One region of the Streptomyces sp. NPDC051133 genome, then DNA from elsewhere that is predicted to be linked to it. Evidence: predicted binding sites of a transcription regulator. Region 1 holds the regulator's gene; the other holds the start of a gene.

Region 1 (10,263 bases):
GACCGCATGTTGTCACGTCCTTTGAAAGAGTCCGAATCCGGGCTTCCCGCGGCATAGGCCAGGGGCATAGGGGGTGCCGCGGCACCGCCCATGCCCCTTTCCGCCCGGCCGGATCAGCGCCCGTTGAACGCGTCCTTCAACCGCGAGAACAACCCCTGCTGCCCCGGCTGACCGTGCCTGCCCGGGAGCCGACCCCCGGACCCCCAGCCAGGCCGCAGCTCGCGTCAACGCCCGTTGAACGCGTCCTCCAACCGCGAGAACAACCCCTGCCACCCCGGCTGACCGTGCCCGCCCGGGAGCCGACCCCCGGACCCCCAGCCAGGCCGCAGCTCGCGTCAACGCCCGTTGAACGCGTCCTCCAACCGCGAGAACAACCCCTGCCACCCCGGCTGACCGTGCCCGCCCGGGAGCCGACCCCCGGACCCCCAGCCAGGCCGCAGCTCGCGTCAACGCCCGTTGAACGCGTCCTTCAACCGCGAGAACAACCCCTGCTGCCCCGGCTGGAACTGGCCCGTCGGGCGCTCCTCGCCGCGCAGCTTGGCCAGTTCGCGCAGCAGGCGCTCCTGCTCGGGGTCGAGCTTCGTCGGGGTCGTGACCTCCACGTGCACGATCAGGTCGCCCCGGCCGCCGCCGCGCAGATGCGTGACGCCCCGGTTGTGCAGCGGGATCGACTGGCCGGACTGGGTGCCGGGCCGGATGTCGACCTCCTCCATGCCGTCCAGGGTCTCCAGCGGGACCTTGGTGCCGAGGGCCGCCGCGGTCATCGGGATGGTGACCGTGCAGTGCAGGTCGTCGCCGCGCCGCTGGAACGTCTGATGCGGCAGCTCGTGGATCTCGACGTAGAGGTCACCGGCCGGGCCGCCGCCGGGGCCGACCTCGCCCTCGCCGGCGAGCTGGATCCGCGTGCCGTTGTCCACACCGGCCGGGATCTTCACCGTCAGGGTGCGGCGGGAACGGACCCGGCCGTCGCCGGCGCACTCCGGGCACGGGGTCGGCACGACCGTGCCGAAGCCCTGGCACTGGGGGCAGGGGCGCGAGGTCATGACCTGGCCGAGGAAGGACCGGGTGACCTGCGAGACCTCACCGCGGCCACGGCACATGTCACACGTCTGGGCGGACGTGCCCGGGGCCGCGCCGTCACCGTTGCAGGTGTTGCAGACGACCGCGGTGTCGACCTGGATGTCCTTGGTCGTGCCGAAGGCCGCCTCGTCCAGCTCGACCTCGATCCGGATCATCGCGTCCTGGCCGCGCCGAGTGCGCGAGCGCGGGCCGCGCTGCGACGCCGTACCGAAGAACGCGTCCATGATGTCGGAGAAGTTGCCGAAGCCACCGGCGCCGAAGCCGCCCGCACCGGCACCGCCGGCCTGCGAGAGCGGGTCGCCGCCGAGGTCGTAGACCTGCTTCTTCTGCGGATCCGACAGCACCTCGTAAGCGGCGTTGATCTCCTTGAACCGCTCCTGGGTCTTCGGATCGGGGTTGACGTCCGGGTGCAGCTCGCGCGCGAGCCGGCGGAACGCCTTCTTGATCTCATCCTGCGACGCGTCGCGGCGCACGCCGAGAACGGCGTAGTAGTCCGTGGCCACTTACGACTCCGCCAGGATCTGTCCGACGTACCGTGCCACTGCGCGTACCGCTCCCATCGTTCCCGGGTAGTCCATGCGGGTCGGTCCGACCACGCCGAGCTTGGCAACCGCCTCGCCGCCCGAACCGTAGCCCACCGACACCACGGAGGTGGAGTTGAGTCCTTCGTGGGCGATCTCGTGCCCGATGCGCACGGTCATGCCCGGATCCTTCGCCTCGCCCAGGAGCTTGAGGAGCACGACCTGCTCCTCCAGCGCCTCCAGGACGGGCCGGATCGTGAGGGGAAAGTCATGCCCGAAGCGGGTGAGATTGGCCGTGCCGCCGATCATCAGCCGCTCCTCGTTCTCCTCGACGAGTGTCTCCAGGAGGGTGGAGAGCACCGTGGAGACCGTACCGCGGTCCTCCGGATCGAACGCCTCCGGCAGGTCCTCGACGAGCTTCGGCACATCCGTGAACCGGCGGCCCGCGACCCGGCTGTTCAACCGCGCCCGCAGATCCGCGAGCGAGGCGTCCCCGAACGGCGCCGGGCAGTCGACCATCCGCTGCTCGACCCGGCCGGTGTCCGTGATCAGCACGAGCATCACGCGCGCGGGGGCGAGCGCGAGCAGCTCCACGTGCCGCACGGTGGACCGGGTCAGGGACGGATACTGCACCACGGCGACCTGCCGGGTCAGCTGCGCGAGCAGCCGTACGGTCCGCGCCACGACGTCGTCGAGGTCGACGGCGCCCTCCAGGAAGTTCTGGATGGCCCGCCGCTCGGGCGCCGTCATCGGCTTGACGCCCGCCAGCTTGTCCACGAACAGCCGGTAGCCCTTGTCGGTGGGGATGCGTCCCGCGCTGGTGTGCGGCTGCGCGATGTACCCCTCGTCCTCCAGGGCCGCCATGTCGTTGCGGACGGTCGCCGGGGAGACACCGAGGCTGTGCCGTTCCGTGAGCGCCTTGGAGCCCACGGGCTCCTCGGTGCCGACGTAGTCCTGGACGATCGCGCGCAGCACCTGAAGCCTGCGTTCACTCAGCATGCGCGCACCTCCAGCACGTCGTCCCGTCGTCCGTCCGAGTCGTCCACCTGGCACTCTTCCCGTGCGAGTGCCAGCGTTCCCCGCGCCCAGTGTACGGCTGTCGGGTACACACAGGGCAAGGTCGGTCCCGCCCCCTTCGGTTCCGTACCACCTCGTACCGTTAGCGTCGCGGTATGACGGTGACTTGGGAAGACCTGGGATGGGAGCGGCTGGCCGCCGGGGTCGGGCGGTGCCGGCTGCCCGGCTGGGACTGCACGGTGGGGCTCGTCCTCGGCGAGGGTACGGCACTCATGGTGGACGCCGGCTCGAGTCTGGCCGAGGGAGCGCGTCTGCGGGCCCAGGGGCAGGAGCTGGCCGGCGGGCGTGTGACCCATCTCGCGCTCACCCACCCCCATTTCGACCATGTCTTCGGGGCGTCCGCGTTCGCCGGGGCCGAGGTGTACGCGGCGGTGGGGACGGACGCGGTGCTGGCGTCGGAGCGCGCGGAACTGCGCGGGGACGCGATCCGCAACGGTCTGCCGGAGGCCGACGCGGACGAGGCGGTGGACGCACTGGTCCCGCCGCAGCACCTGGTCTCCGGCGAGTGGACGCTGGACCTGGGCGGCGGCCGGCAGGTGCTGCTGGCCAACGTCGGCCCGGGCCACACCCCGCACGACCTCGCCGTCCTGGTCGCCGGGGACCGTGAGGTGGTGTTCTGCGGCGACCTGGTCGAGGAGTCGGGCGAGCCCCAGGCGGGCCTGGACGCGGTCCCGTCCCGCTGGCCGGACGCGCTGGACCGGCTGCTCGCGCTGGGCGGGGCGGACGCCCTGTACGTGCCCGGGCACGGAGCGGCGGTGGACGCGGCCTTCGTACGGCGGCAACGGGACGCCCTGGCGGCGCGGTTCGGCGTGTCGTGAGCACGGCCACGTCGCTTCTCCTATCGTCATCCGAATGCGCCCACCCGTCTCCCGCCACCGCCCTTCCAACGAGGGCCCTTCGGGCCCGCGCCCTCGTACGTACTCCGCCGACCTGACCCCGCCGTGGAAGAAGCAGAAACCCGCACCCGAGGTGGCGGCGGAGCCGGGCCTGGTGGTGGAGGAGCCCGGCACCGGGTTCTGCGGGGCGGTGATCCGCTGCGAGGCGGGCACGGTGACGCTGGAGGACCGCTTCGGCAAGCACCGGGTGTTCCCGCTGGAACCGCGCGGCTTCCTCCTGGAGGGCCGCGTGGTGACGCTCGTACGGCCGTCCGCGGGTCCGGTCCGCCCCTCCCGGACGGCCTCCGGCTCGGTCGCCGTCCCCGGCGCACGCGCGCGCGTGGCCCGCGCCGGCCGCATCTACGTCGAGGGTCGGCACGACGCCGAGCTGGTCGAGAAGGTGTGGGGCGACGACCTGCGCATCGAGGGCGTGGTCGTGGAGTACCTGGAGGGCGTGGACGACCTGCCGTCGATCGTGGAGTCCTTCGCCCCGGGCCCGGACGCCCGTCTGGGCGTCCTGGTGGACCACTTGGTGCCGGGCACCAAGGAGTGGCGGATCGCGGAGGCGGTGACCAGCGAGCACGCCCTGGTGGTCGGCCACCCGTACATCGACATCTGGCAGGCGGTGAAGCCGGCGGCGCTGGGGATCGACGCCTGGCCGACGGTGCCCAAGGGGCAGGACTGGAAGACGGGCGTGTGCCGGGCGCTGGGCTGGCCTTCGGAGAACACCGGGGCGGTGTGGCAGGCGATCCTGAAGCGGGTGGGCTCCTACAAGGACCTGGAGCCGGAGCTGCTGGGCCGGGTGGAGGAGCTGATCGACTTCGTCACGGGTAGCGGTGGGGCCTGACCTTCTCGTAGGGGGCGAAGTCGCTGGTGTCAAGTTCGATGCCGAGTGGCTCCAGCGGCGTAAGGTCGCCGAACTTGGTGGTCCGCTGGCACCGGTAATCCGCGTCCTCTCCATTGCCCGTCGGCTCAGTGAGCAGTACGCACTGGCCCATGACGGGATCGATGATGAGGTAGGCGGGAGTTCTCGAAGATCTTCACGATGCTGGCGGTCGTCGGTCGGTCGTCCACAGCAGTCATCTCCGCAGCCCTCCGGTTGCCGCCACCGTGCTGTTACGGCGGCGGCCTACGAACCAGGTTAGGGACCGAACCGGAGTCCCGGGGCGATTCGCTCGCCGGAGTGATCAGTCCACCAGGTCCCGCACCACCGCGTCCGCCAGCAGCCGCCCGCGCAGCGTCAGCACGGCCCGCCCCTCCCCGTACGGCCCCTCCTGGAGGAGTCCGTCCGCCAGCGCGCGCCGGGACGCCGCGAGGCCGTCCTCCTTCAGCAGGGACAGCGGCACGCCTTCGCGCAGCCGCAGCTCCAGCAGGACGCGCTCCACGCGCCGGTCCTCGTCCGTCAGCAGCTCCCGCCCGGCCCCCGGGGACCGGCCGTCCGCCAGTGCCGCCGCGTACGCCCCGGGGTGCTTGACGTTCCACCAGCGCACCCCGCCCACGTGCGAATGCGCGCCGGGGCCGGCGCCCCACCAGTCGGCGCCGCGCCAGTACAGCTCGTTGTGCAGGCAGCGGGCCGCCTCGGAGGTGGCCCAGTTGGAGACCTCGTACCAGGAGAAGCCCGCCGCGGAGAGGGTCTCCTCGGCGATCAGATAGCGGTCCGCGTGCACGTCGTCGTCGGTCATCGGGACCTCGCCGCGGCGGATGCGGTGGGCGAGCCGGGTGCCCTCCTCCACGATGAGCGCGTAGGCGCTGACGTGGTCCGGCCCCGCGCCGATCGCCGCCTCCAGGGACGCCCGCCAGTCGTCGTCGCTCTCGCCCGGGGTGCCGTAGATCAGGTCCAGGTTGACGTGCTCGAAGCCGGCCGCCCGCGCCTCCGCCACGCAACGCTCGGGGCGCCCGGGGGTGTGGGTGCGGTCCAGGATCCTGAGCACGTGCTGCCTGGCGCTCTGCATGCCGAACGAGATCCGGTTGAAGCCGCCCGCGCGGAGGGTGGCCAGGTAGGCGGGGTCGACGGACTCCGGGTTGGCCTCGGTGGTGACCTCGGCGTCCGGTGCCAGGCCGAACTCGTCACGGACCGCGCCCAGCATCCGGACCAGGTCGTCGGCCGCCAGCAGCGTGGGCGTGCCGCCGCCGACGAAGACCGTACGGACCTCGCGCGGGTCGTCGCCCAGGACCTTCCGCGCCAGGCGGATCTCGTCGGTCAGGGTCTGCGCGTAGTTGTCGCGGGACGCCAGCACGCCGCCCGTGCCGCGCAGCTCGGTCGCGGTGTAGGTGTTGAAGTCGCAGTAGCCGCAGCGGGTCGCGCAGTACGGGACGTGCAGGTAGAAGCCGAGCGGGCGGTCACCGGCCCCGGCCAGGGCCTGCGCGGGCAGCGCGCCGTCGGCGGGGACGGGCTCGCCGTCGGGGAGTGCGGAAGGCATGCCCTCCATTGTCCAGCACCGGCGCCGTTACTCCGCCTGCAGCACCAGCAGGGCCAGGTCGTCCTCGGGCAGGCCGCCGCCGAAGTCGTGCACCATGCGGCGGATCCTTTCCGCGATCAGCTCGGCGCCGAGCCCGGCACAGCCGGACAGGGCGCGGGCCAGGCCGTCGCCGTCGTCGAACTGGCGGGAGCCGGAGCGCCGCTCGGTCACCCCGTCGGTGACGCACAGCAGGCTGTCGCCCGGCAGCAGCTCCAGGGTCTCGCTGGTGTAGGTCTCGTCCTCGACGACGCCGAGCAGGGTCTGCGGCCGGGCGGCGGTGCGCACCGTGCCGTCGGGGCCGAGGACGAGCGGCAGCGGGTGGCCGGCGGAGGCGAGGGTGCAGCGGACCCCGTCCTCGTGGGGTGTCAGCTCGCCGTAGAGGAGGGACAGGAAGCGGGTCTGCGGGCCGTCGCCGGGGGCCACGGGCCGGCCGCCGGCGGCGACCAGGGCGCGGGCGGCGGCGTCGGCGGCCTCGGTGGCGTCGTCGAGGAGCAGCTGGTTGAGGCGGTCGAGGACGTCGGCGACCCGGTAGCCCTCGCGGGCCAGCAGGCGCAGCCAGGGCCGGGCGAGGCCGATCACGACCGCCGCCTCGGGGCCCTTGCCCTGCACGTCCCCGACGGCGAAGCACCAGCGGCCGTCGCCCGCCGGGAACACGTCGTAGAAGTCGCCGCTGGGGCCGCCCTTGTCGCAGGGCTCGTAGACGAGCGCGCTGCGCATCCCGGGGATCTCGGCGACCGCGCCGGGCAGCAGGCCGCGCTGCAGGACGGCGCTGATGGTGGCCTGGCGGGCGTACTGGCGGGCGGCGCCGATGGCGAGGGCGACCCGGCGGCTGAGGTCCTCCACGAGCCCGGTGACCTCGTCGGGGAAGCCGAGCAGTCCGCACCGGCCGATCACCAGCGTGCCGAGCGGCCGGCCGCCCGCGATCAGCCGGTACGACAGGGCCGTGCCGTCGCCGCTGTGCGGGCCGAGCGCGTCCCCGGGCCACGGGTACGGCTCGGGGCCGGAGCGCAGCCCGTCGCGCGGGTCCGGCGGCTCCTTCTCCAGGGCGCAGCGCAGTTCCTCGATGCGGTTCTCGCTGGCGTGCCAGACCCGGGCGGGTCCGGTGCCGGCGCCGCCGCGCACGGTCGCCTCGTCCTCCAGCCACACCGCGCACCAGTCGGCGAGCCGGGGCACGATCAGCTGGCCGGTGAGGGCGGCGACCAGGTTCTCGTCCAGCTGTCCCGCGAGCAGGTCGGAGGCCTCGGCGAGGAAGGACAGCGCGCCCCGGCCGAGCCAGTCCCGCTCGCCGCCGGCCCGGTGCGGCTGCGGGGCGAGGTCCTCGGCGACCTCCAGGGCGGCCTCCGGGCCTGGGCCGTCCGTGACCGTGCTGCCGCCCGGGGGCAGCCGGGCCCAGACCGTCTTGGTGCCGGTGCGGTAGGTGACGCCCCAGGACTCGGCGAGCGTGCCGACCAGCCGCAGACCGCGCCCGTACTCGGCGGTGTCGTACCTCGCCTCCGGGTCGAGCGCGTCGCGGGGGCCGCGGGAGGGATGCTGGTCGCGGACCTCGACGACGAACGCGCCGGTGTCCTCCAGCCGCCAGTCGACGTCCACGTCCGTACCGGCGTGCACGACGGCGTTGGTGACCAGCTCGCTGACGACGGCCATGGCGTCGTCGACGAGCCGCGCCGTGGCCCCGGGCGCCTCGGCCAGCGCGGACCGCACCAGCGCACGGGCGGACCCCGGCGCGAGCGGGCTCCCGGACAGGGTCGCGCGCCCGCGCACCTCACTGGCGCGGTTCCGCTCCTCGCTCTCCCGCTGCGTCGGTATGGCCGCCATGTCCATGCGGCCCAGGGTGACAGACCGGGGGCACCCATAAGCGCTGAGTCACTGAAGTGTGCAGAAGACGGCCACTTTCGAACGCCGTCGGGCGCAACCTGGCCAGGGGCGCGGAGTGCCTTCGGAGTGCCTCGATGGGCGGATCCGCCGTACGGGAGGCGGGCGACCACGGCGGAACCGCGGTCGCCCGCACACCGAAGCGCCGCCTACTTCTCCCTGGCCCCCGCGTACATCTCGTCGATGAGGTGCTTGTACTCCCGCTCCACCACGGGCCGCTTCAGCTTCAGGCTCGGCGTGATCTCCCCGTGCTCCACGTCGAGGTCCCGGGGCAGCAGCCGGAACTTCTTGATGGTCTGCCACTTCTGCAGCCCGGCGTTGAGCTGCTTGACGTACCCGTCGACCATCTCCACCGTCTGCGGCGCGGCGACGATCTCGGCGTAGGACCTGCCCTCCAGGCCGTTCTCCTTCGCCCAGTCCAGGAGCGCGGGCTCGTCCAGGGCGATGAGTGCGGTGCAGTAGTTCCGGTCGGCGCCGTGCACGAGGATGTTGGAGACGTACGGGCAGACGCCCTTGAACTGGCCTTCGACCTCGGCCGGCGCGACGTACTTGCCGCCGGAGGTCTTGATCAGATCCTTCTTGCGGTCGGTGATGCGCAGGTAGCCGTCGGGGGACAGCTCACCGATGTCGCCGGTGTGGAACCAGCCGTCGGACTCCAGCACCTCGGCGGTCTTCTCGGGCAGCCCGTGGTAGCCCTCCATGATGCCGGGGCCGCGCAGCAGGATCTCGCCGTCCTCGGCGATGCGGACCTCCGTGCCGGGCAGCGGCTTGCCGACCGTGCCGGTGCGGTAGGCCTCGCCGGGGTTGACGAAGGAGGCCGCGGAGGACTCGGTGAGGCCGTAGCCCTCGAGGATGTGGATGCCGGCGCCGGCGAAGAAGTAGCCGATCTCCGGGGCGAGCGCGGAGGCGCCGGAGACACAGGCGCGCAGCCGGCCGCCGAAGGCCTCGCGGAGCTTGGCGTAGACGAGGGTGTCGGCGACCTTGTGCTTGGCGGCGAGGCCGAACGGCGCCGCGTGGGTGCCGGTGCGGCGGAAGTTGTCCTGGGTGACCTTGGCGTACTCGCGGGCGACGTCGGCGGCCCACTGGAAGATCTTGTACTTGGCCGGGCCGCCCTCACGGGCCTTGGCGGCGACGCCGTTGTAGACCTTCTCGAAGATGCGCGGCACGGCCGCCATGTACGTCGGCTGCACCACCGGAAGGTTCTCGATGATCTTGTCTACGCGGCCGTCGACGGCGGTGACGTGGCCGACCTCGATCTGCCCGGAGGTGAGCACCTTGCCGAAGACGTGGGCGAGCGGCAGCCACAGGTACTGCACGTCGTCCACGGTGACCAGGCCGGTCGAGGCGATCGCCCGCGCCATGTACGCCCAGTTGTCGTGCGGCAGGCGCACGCCCTTGGGGCGGCCGGTGGTGCCGGAGGTGTAGATCAGGGTGGCGAGCTGGTCCCTGGTGATCGCGCCGACCCGCTCCTTGATCAGCTGCGGGTGCTGCTCCAGGTAGGCGGCGCCGCGCTTCTCCAGCTCGGCGAGGGTGATCACCCAGTCGCTCGTCTCCGCGCCGGCCGGGTCGACGACGACGACCTTGGTCAGCTCGGGCAGCTCGGCGCGCTTCTCGAGCGCCTTGGCGACCTGGGCCGCGTCCTCCGCGATCAGCACCCGGCTCTCGGAGTCGGAGAGGATGAACGCCGACTCGTCCGCGTTGGTCTGCGGGTAGATGGTGGTCGTCGCGCCGCCCGCGCACATGATGCCGAGGTCGGCGAGGAGCCACTCGACGCGGGTGGAGGAGGCGAGGGCCACGCGCTGCTCCGGCTGCACGCCCAGTTCGACGAGGCCGGCGGCGATGGCGTACACCCGCTCGGCCGCCTGCGCCCAGCTGAGCGACTTCCATTCGTCGGGGCCCTGCCCGGAGGCTGCGGGCACCGGATAGCGGTACGCCTCGGCGTCCGGTGTGGCCGCCACGCGCTCCAGGAAGAGGGCCGCCACGGACGGCGGACGGTTCTCGATCAAGGTCTGTGTGTCGCTCACGACATCCTCCGGGGGCCCGCGACGGTGCGGCTGACTCGGTGCGGCTGGGTTAACTCACGGTGTGGTTTCGAGCTGTTGTTTAACTCGCGAGTAACTATCGAGCAGGCATCAGGGTAAGCCGCGACCGGCCGCTGCGTAAGGGGCATCGGCCTGTCACTTTCCACGGAGAGCGACGCTACGCACGCGTAGGGGCCCGCCGCACTTTCGCACGACGGACCCCCTTGTGCCCGGATTGCGGACGTAACCCGTTGTTACCCGTGGTTACTTCTTGCCCTTGGCCGACCCCGCGCTGTCATCACTCGACAGGACGGCGATGAAGGCTTCCTGCGGAACCTCCACGGAACCCACCATCTTC
Region 2 (6,465 bases), on a different contig from region 1:
CCGGGCACGGCGCCGCACCAACGCACGGTGCCCAGTCCCCCGCAGGGAACTGGGCACCGTCGGCTCAGCTCAGCCGAAGCTCAGCGCTGCGCTCAGTGGGCGTGGCCGTGGCCGTGGCCCGCGGCGGCCGGCTCTTCCTCTTCCTTCTTCTCGACGACCAGGGTCTCGGTCGTGAGCAGCAGGGAGGCGATGGAGGCGGCGTTCTCCAGGGCGGAGCGGGTGACCTTCACCGGGTCGATGACGCCGGACTTGACCAGGTCGCCGTACTCGCCGGTGGCGGCGTTGTAGCCGTTGCCCTTCTCGAGCTCGGCCACCTTGGAGACGATGACGTAGCCCTCCAGGCCGGCGTTCTCGGCGATCCAGCGCAGCGGCTCGACGGCGGCGCGGCGGACGACCGCGACACCGGTGGCCTCGTCGCCGGTCTTGCCGAGGTTGCCCTCGAGGACCTTGACGGCGTGGACCAGGGCGGAGCCACCACCGGAGACGATGCCCTCCTCGACCGCGGCGCGGGTCGCGGAGATGGCGTCCTCCAGACGGTGCTTCTTCTCCTTCAGCTCCACCTCGGTGGCGGCGCCGACCTTGATCACGCACACGCCGCCGGCCAGCTTCGCGAGGCGCTCCTGGAGCTTCTCGCGGTCCCAGTCGGAGTCGGTGTTCTCGATCTCGGCCTTGATCTGCGCGACGCGGCCGGTGAGGTCCTCGGACTTGCCGGCACCCTCGACGATCGTGGTGTCGTCCTTGGTGACGGTGACGCGGCGGGCGGAGCCGAGCACGTCGATGCCGACCTGGTCGATCTTGAGACCGACCTCCTCGGAGATGACGGTGGCGCCGGTGAGGACGGCCATGTCCTGCAGCATCGCCTTGCGGCGGTCGCCGAAGCCCGGGGCCTTCACGGCGACGGCGTTGAAGGTGCCGCGGATCTTGTTGACGACCAGGGTCGACAGGGCCTCGCCCTCGACGTCCTCGGCGATGATCAGCAGCGGCTTGGAGGCACCCGCCTGGATGACCTTCTCCAGCAGCGGCAGCAGGTCCGCGATGGCGGAGATCTTGCCCTGGTGGATCAGGATGTACGGGTCGTCGAGGACGGCCTCCATGCGCTCCTGGTCCGTGACGAAGTACGGCGACAGGTAGCCCTTGTCGAAGGCCATGCCCTCGGTGAAGTCCAGCTCCAGACCGAAGGTGTTGGACTCCTCGACGGTGATGACACCGTCCTTGCCGACCTTGTCCATCGCCTCGGCGATGAGCTCGCCGACCTGCTGGTCCTGGGCGGACAGCGCGGCGACGGCGGCGATGTCGGACTTCTCGTCGATCGGGCGGGCGGTCGCGAGGAGGTCCTCGGAGACGGCGGCGACGGCCGCGTCGATGCCCTTCTTCAGCAGGGCCGGGGAGGCACCGGCGGCGACGTTCTTCAGGCCCTCGCGCACCAGCGCCTGGGCGAGCACGGTGGCGGTGGTGGTGCCGTCACCCGCGATGTCGTTGGTCTTGGTCGCCACCTCCTTCACCAGCTGGGCGCCGAGGTTCTCGTACGGGTCCTCGATCTCCACCTCACGGGCGATGGTGACACCGTCGTTGGTGATGGTGGGGGCGCCGAACTTCTTGTCGATGACGACGTTGCGGCCCTTGGGGCCGATCGTCACCTTCACCGTGTCGGCCAGCTTGTTGACGCCGCGCTCAAGGGCGCGACGGGCGTCCTCGTCGAACTTCAGAATCTTCGCCATGACAGCGGAAGCCCTCTCGGAAATCTGTGGGAGTAAAGACAACTGCGCCCCGGGCGCCCGGCTTCGTTATCGGTCGCGGGGGCCAGGGGCGCAGCTCAAGAGCAGAAAATGCTCGAGGTGATTACTTCTCGATGATCGCGAGCACGTCGCGAGCCGAGAGGACGAGGTACTCCTCGCCGTTGTACTTCACCTCGGTGCCGCCGTACTTGCTGTACAGGACGACGTCGCCGACCTTGACGTCGAGCGGAAGACGCTCGCCGTTCTCGAAGCGGCCCGGGCCCACGGCGAGGACGGCGCCCTCCTGGGGCTTCTCCTTCGCGGTGTCCGGGATGACCAGGCCAGAGGCGGTGGTCTGCTCGGCGTCGAGCGGCTGGACCACGATGCGGTCCTCGAGCGGCTTGATGGCAACCTTGGAGCTGGTGGTCGTCACGATCCGACCTCCCCCTTCGGAGATCTCACGGGGTTAACTGTCTGAGGTGGCGACCAGGTGGATCCGTCGTCGCGGGTGCCGGACCTGCCCGTCGCGTGTTGGCACTCTCCGGTGGTGAGTGCCAGAGCCGAGACTATGACCGCGATTAGCACTCGGTCAAGCGGAGTGCCAATGCCGTGCGGCGCGTCGGCCGAAGACGGGCCATGCCGGGTCCGCCGCCGGCCGCCGCTCAGTTCAGATAGTCCTCCAGCCGCCCCACCGTCAGCCCCCTCTGCTGCGCCCCCCGCAGCACCCGCACCGTGCGTTCCCGCAGGGTCGGCCCCGACGTCTCGTCCGGGCCGACCAGGACGATGTCGCCGGGGCGCAGGTGGTGGACGCCGTGGGTGTAGACGAGGTCGGTCGGGGTCATGGCGGCGCGCCACAGGACGATCGCCGAGATGCCGCAGCCGGCCGCCGCGTGCAGCGTCGTGCCGTCGTACGCGCCGTAGGGCGGCCGGAAGAGCCGGGGACGGACACCGAAGTGGGCGCGGAGCCGGTCCTGCTGGCCGCAGATCTCGGCGCGCTGGCCGGCGTACGGAAGTCCGGCGAGGGCCCGGTGGTCGAGGGTGTGGTTCTGGATGCCGGCGCCGAGCGCGCGCAGCCGGCCGAAGTGGCCGTAGCCGGGGCCGACGATGCTGTCGGTGAGGAACACGCTGACGGGGAGCCGCAGTTCGCGGACCATGTCGACGAAGCGGGGATCCTGCTCGGAGCCGTCGTCGTAGGTGAGGAAGACGACGGGGTCACGGGTGGGAACGTGGTCGACGACGCGGGGCAGCGCCCGGCCGCCCGCGTGCGGGGTGAGGACGAGGGCGCGGGCGGGGGGCCGGGGCGGGGGCGGCAGGGGCTCGGTCAGCCCCCAGCGGCGGTAGGGCTGGTCGGGCGACGGGCCGTGCGGGTGCACTTGCTCCGCGGCCTTCTTGCCGAGGCGTTCGATGGGGTCGACGGACTGCGCGCAGCCCGCGAGGAGGAGGGTCGCGGCGAGGACGGCGGCCGGGCCCCGGCCGCGCGGCGAGCGCCGCCCGGAGCCGGCCCGTGCCGTCCCGCCCGGCCGGCTCCTCCCGGGCGTCACAGGTAGTCCTCCAGGCGGGCCACGGCGTAGCCCTCGCGCGTGACCTTGTCCAGGAAGCGGCGCATGTCGTCGACCATCGTGCCGTTCCAGTCGTCCCGGCCGCGAAAGTGGGTGAGGACGATGTCGCCGCGGCGCAGCTTCTGGTCGTCCTCGCGGTACTCCCAGTGGTCGACGAAGACCTCCTCGTTCCAGATCGGCGCGTACTTGATGCCGCAGGTCTTGGCGGCGATCAGGGTGTCCTGGTTGTAGTTGCCGTAGGGCGGGCGGAAGACCTTCGGGCGCTCGCCGAACTGCTTCTCCATGATGTCCTGCATGCCGCAGATCTCCTTCTTCTGCTCCTCGTAGGACAGGCCCGGCAGGTACGGGTGGTGGAGGGTGTGGTTGTTGAGGGTGTGGCCGTAGGACTGCATCCGGCGGAAGTAGCCGTAGTCGTCCTTGACCAGGTAGTTGCTGAGGAAGGCGGTGTACGGGATCTTCAGTTCCCGCATCATCTGCAGGAACCGGGGGTCCTTCTCCGAGCCGTCGTCGATGGTGAGGAAGACGATCTTCTGCTTGGTGGGGACGGTGGTGAAGACCGGGGGCAGGTACCAGTCCTCCTGGTGGTCCACCTCGAAGCCGGCCCGGGCGGTGATGACCGGTTTCTTCGCGGGCGGCGGCGGGGGCGTGAGCGGGACTTGTTGCAGCCCCCAGCGCTTGGCCGCGGCGACCAGGCGGGCGTGTTCGGTCAACTGCCCGGCGTGCGGGCCGGGATGGGCGGGGGCGCCCTGTCCGGGTGCGGCGCCGGCACGGGAGTCCTCCCCCGCGCAGCCGGAGAGCAGGGCGGTGGAGGCCAGTGCGGCGGCACAGCAGCCGACGGCCAGTTTCCGGGCGCGGGCGCCGGCACCCGCCCCCCAGCGTGCCCGGTATTTGTCATTTTGTAGTACTAGTCGCATGGTGCCGGATCCTCCCAGGCCACGGCCCCGAACCCCGGGCGACACCGCCGCCACAGGCGCACCATCCACCGACTGGCCCACAATGACCCGGTGAACGACCTCGCTCTCCTCCTCACCCCCGAAGGCCGCGCCCTCCTCGACGAGGTCCGCGACACCGCGCCCGCACAGGAGCTGGCCGTCGCCACCCGGCTGCGCCGCGACCACCCGGCGGAGCTGGTGTCGGCCGCGCTCGGCCAGGCCCGGCTGCGGCAGCGGGCGGCGGCGAAGTTCGCGGCCGAGGACGCCGGGCGGATGTTCTTCACGCCGAACGGGGTCGAGCAGTCGACGCGGGCGAGCGTGGCGGCCTACCGGGCGGCCCGGCTGAGGGACTCGGGGGTGACCTCGGTCGCCGACCTGTGCTGCGGGATCGGCGGCGACGCGATCGAACTGGCGCGGGCCGGCATCCGGGTGCTGGCCGTGGACCGGGACCCGTTGACGGCGGCGGTGGCGCGGGCGAACGCCGAGGCGCTGGGGCTCGCCGGCCTGATCGAGGTCCGGGAGGCGGACGTCACGGAGGTCGCCACCGCCGGGTACGACGCGGTGTTCGTGGACCCGGCGCGGCGCGGCGGACGCGGCAGGATCTTCGACCCCGAGGCGTACTCGCCGCCCCTGTCCTGGGCGGTCGCCGCCGCGCTCGGCGCGCCCCGCGCGGCCCTGAAGATCGCCCCGGGCATCCCGCACGAGGCCGTGCCCGCCGAGGCCGAGGCGGAGTGGATCTCCGACGGCGGGGACGTGAAGGAGGCGGTGCTCTGGTTCGGGACCGGGGCGCCGGGGGCCGTACGGGCCACGCTGCTGCCCGGCCCGCGCACGCTGCTCGGCCGAGGGCTGCCCGATCCCGGGGTCCGGCCGGTGGGGCGGTACCTGTACGAGCCCGACGGTGCCGTGATCCGCGCGCATCTGGTCGCGGAGGTGGCCGAGGAGGTCGGCGGCGGGCTCGTCGACCCGACCATCGCGTACGTCACGGCCGACGTGCTGCGGGCCACGCCGTACGCCTCGGCCTACGAGATCACCGACCATCTGCCCTTCAACGTCAAGAAGTTGAAGGCGCTGCTGCGGGAGCGCGAGGTCGGCACGCTGACCGTGAAGAAGCGCGGCTCCGCGGTCGAGCCCGAGGAGCTGCGCCGCAAGGTGAAGCCTCAGGGGCCGAACGCGGCGACCGTGTTCCTCACCCGGGTCGCGGGAGCCCCGGCCATGCTGATCGGGTCCCCCGTCGAGCCGTCGGCCACCGCCGGTGGAGCGCCCTGAGCGGCACCGAGGGGGACGGAGTCACGAGGAGCACGCGTCCGCCCTGCTCAGCAGCAGGGCCCGTGCCTTCTCGTTGCCGGTCAGCGCGGCCGCCCGCAGGAACTCCTCGCGGGCCTCCGCGGTGCGCCCGAGCCGGGCCAGCAGATCGCCGCGGACGCTGGGCAGCAGGTGGTACTCGCGCAGGGCGGGCGCGCCGGCCAGGGCGTCCACCAGCTCCAGGCCCGCCGCCGGTCCCTCGGCCATGGAGACGGCGACCGCCCGGTTCAGCTCGACCACCGGGGACGGCGCGCGCGCCGCCAGCAGGCCGTACAGGGTGGCGATGGCGCGCCAGTCGGTCTCCTCGTAGGTGTACGCGTGCGCGTGGCAGGCGGCGATGGCGGCCTGCAGGGCGTACGGGCCGGGCGGGCCCGCGGCCGTGGCGTCGGCGCGGGCGAGGGCCTGGATGCCGCGGGCGATCAGCATGCGGTTCCAGCGGCGCCGGTTCTGGTCCCTGAGCAGCACGGGGGTGCCGTCGGGGCGGGTGCGGGCGGCGGACCGGGACGCCTGGAACTCCAGCAGCGAGGTCAGGGCGTGCACCTCGGGCTCCTTGGGCATCAGCGCGGACAGCACGCGGGCCAGCCGCAGCGCGTCCTCGCACAGGCCGGGGCGCAGCAGGTCGTCGCCGGCAGTGGCCGCGTACCCCTCGTTGAAGACCAGGTAGATGACGTCCAGGACGGAGCCGAGGCGGGCGGCGCGGTCGGGGCCGTACGGCACCTCGAAGGCGACGTTCCTCTTCGCCAGCGTGCGCTTGGCGCGGACGATGCGCTGGGCGATCGTCGCTTCCGGGACCAGGTAGGCGCGGGCGATCTCGGCCGTCGTGAGACCGCCGAGCAGGCGCAGGGTGAGCGCGGTGCGGGCCTCGGGGGACAGCACCGGGTGGCAGGTGGTGAAGACGAGCCGCAGCAGGTCGTCGTCGATGTCGTCCGGGTCGGCGGGTTCCTCGGGCGGGGCCGC

What was found. The regulator HrcA, encoded in region 1, represses chaperone genes, less so after heat shock. The targets are predictions, from matches to a motif close to TTNGCACTCNGNNNNNCNGAGTGCNAA.
Region 2: the regulator HrcA is predicted to act here: its motif matches at 2,294-2,320, upstream of groES (co-chaperone GroES).

Annotation. Positions count from the first base shown of each region.
Region 1 covers NZ_JBFBBK010000010.1:125,400-135,662, forward strand. The annotation lists gene dnaJ (molecular chaperone DnaJ) at 447-1,583, opposite strand; gene hrcA (heat-inducible transcriptional repressor HrcA) at 1,584-2,600, opposite strand; gene AB0N17_RS13485 (MBL fold metallo-hydrolase) at 2,774-3,496, shown strand; gene AB0N17_RS13490 (DUF3097 domain-containing protein) at 3,531-4,400, shown strand; partial or broken gene AB0N17_RS13495 (Uma2 family endonuclease) at 4,378-4,578, opposite strand; gene hemW (radical SAM family heme chaperone HemW) at 4,741-5,973, opposite strand; gene AB0N17_RS13505 (SpoIIE family protein phosphatase) at 6,001-7,827, opposite strand; gene AB0N17_RS13510 (AMP-dependent synthetase/ligase) at 8,034-9,908, opposite strand; gene lepA (translation elongation factor 4) at 10,170-10,263, opposite strand, start outside.
Region 2 covers NZ_JBFBBK010000034.1:26,408-32,872, reverse strand. The annotation lists gene groL (chaperonin GroEL) at 93-1,718, opposite strand; gene groES (co-chaperone GroES) at 1,840-2,148, opposite strand; gene AB0N17_RS30210 (polysaccharide deacetylase family protein) at 2,378-3,121, opposite strand; gene AB0N17_RS30205 (polysaccharide deacetylase family protein) at 3,253-4,188, opposite strand; gene AB0N17_RS30200 (class I SAM-dependent methyltransferase) at 4,279-5,472, shown strand; gene AB0N17_RS30195 (sigma-70 family RNA polymerase sigma factor) at 5,494-6,465, opposite strand, start outside.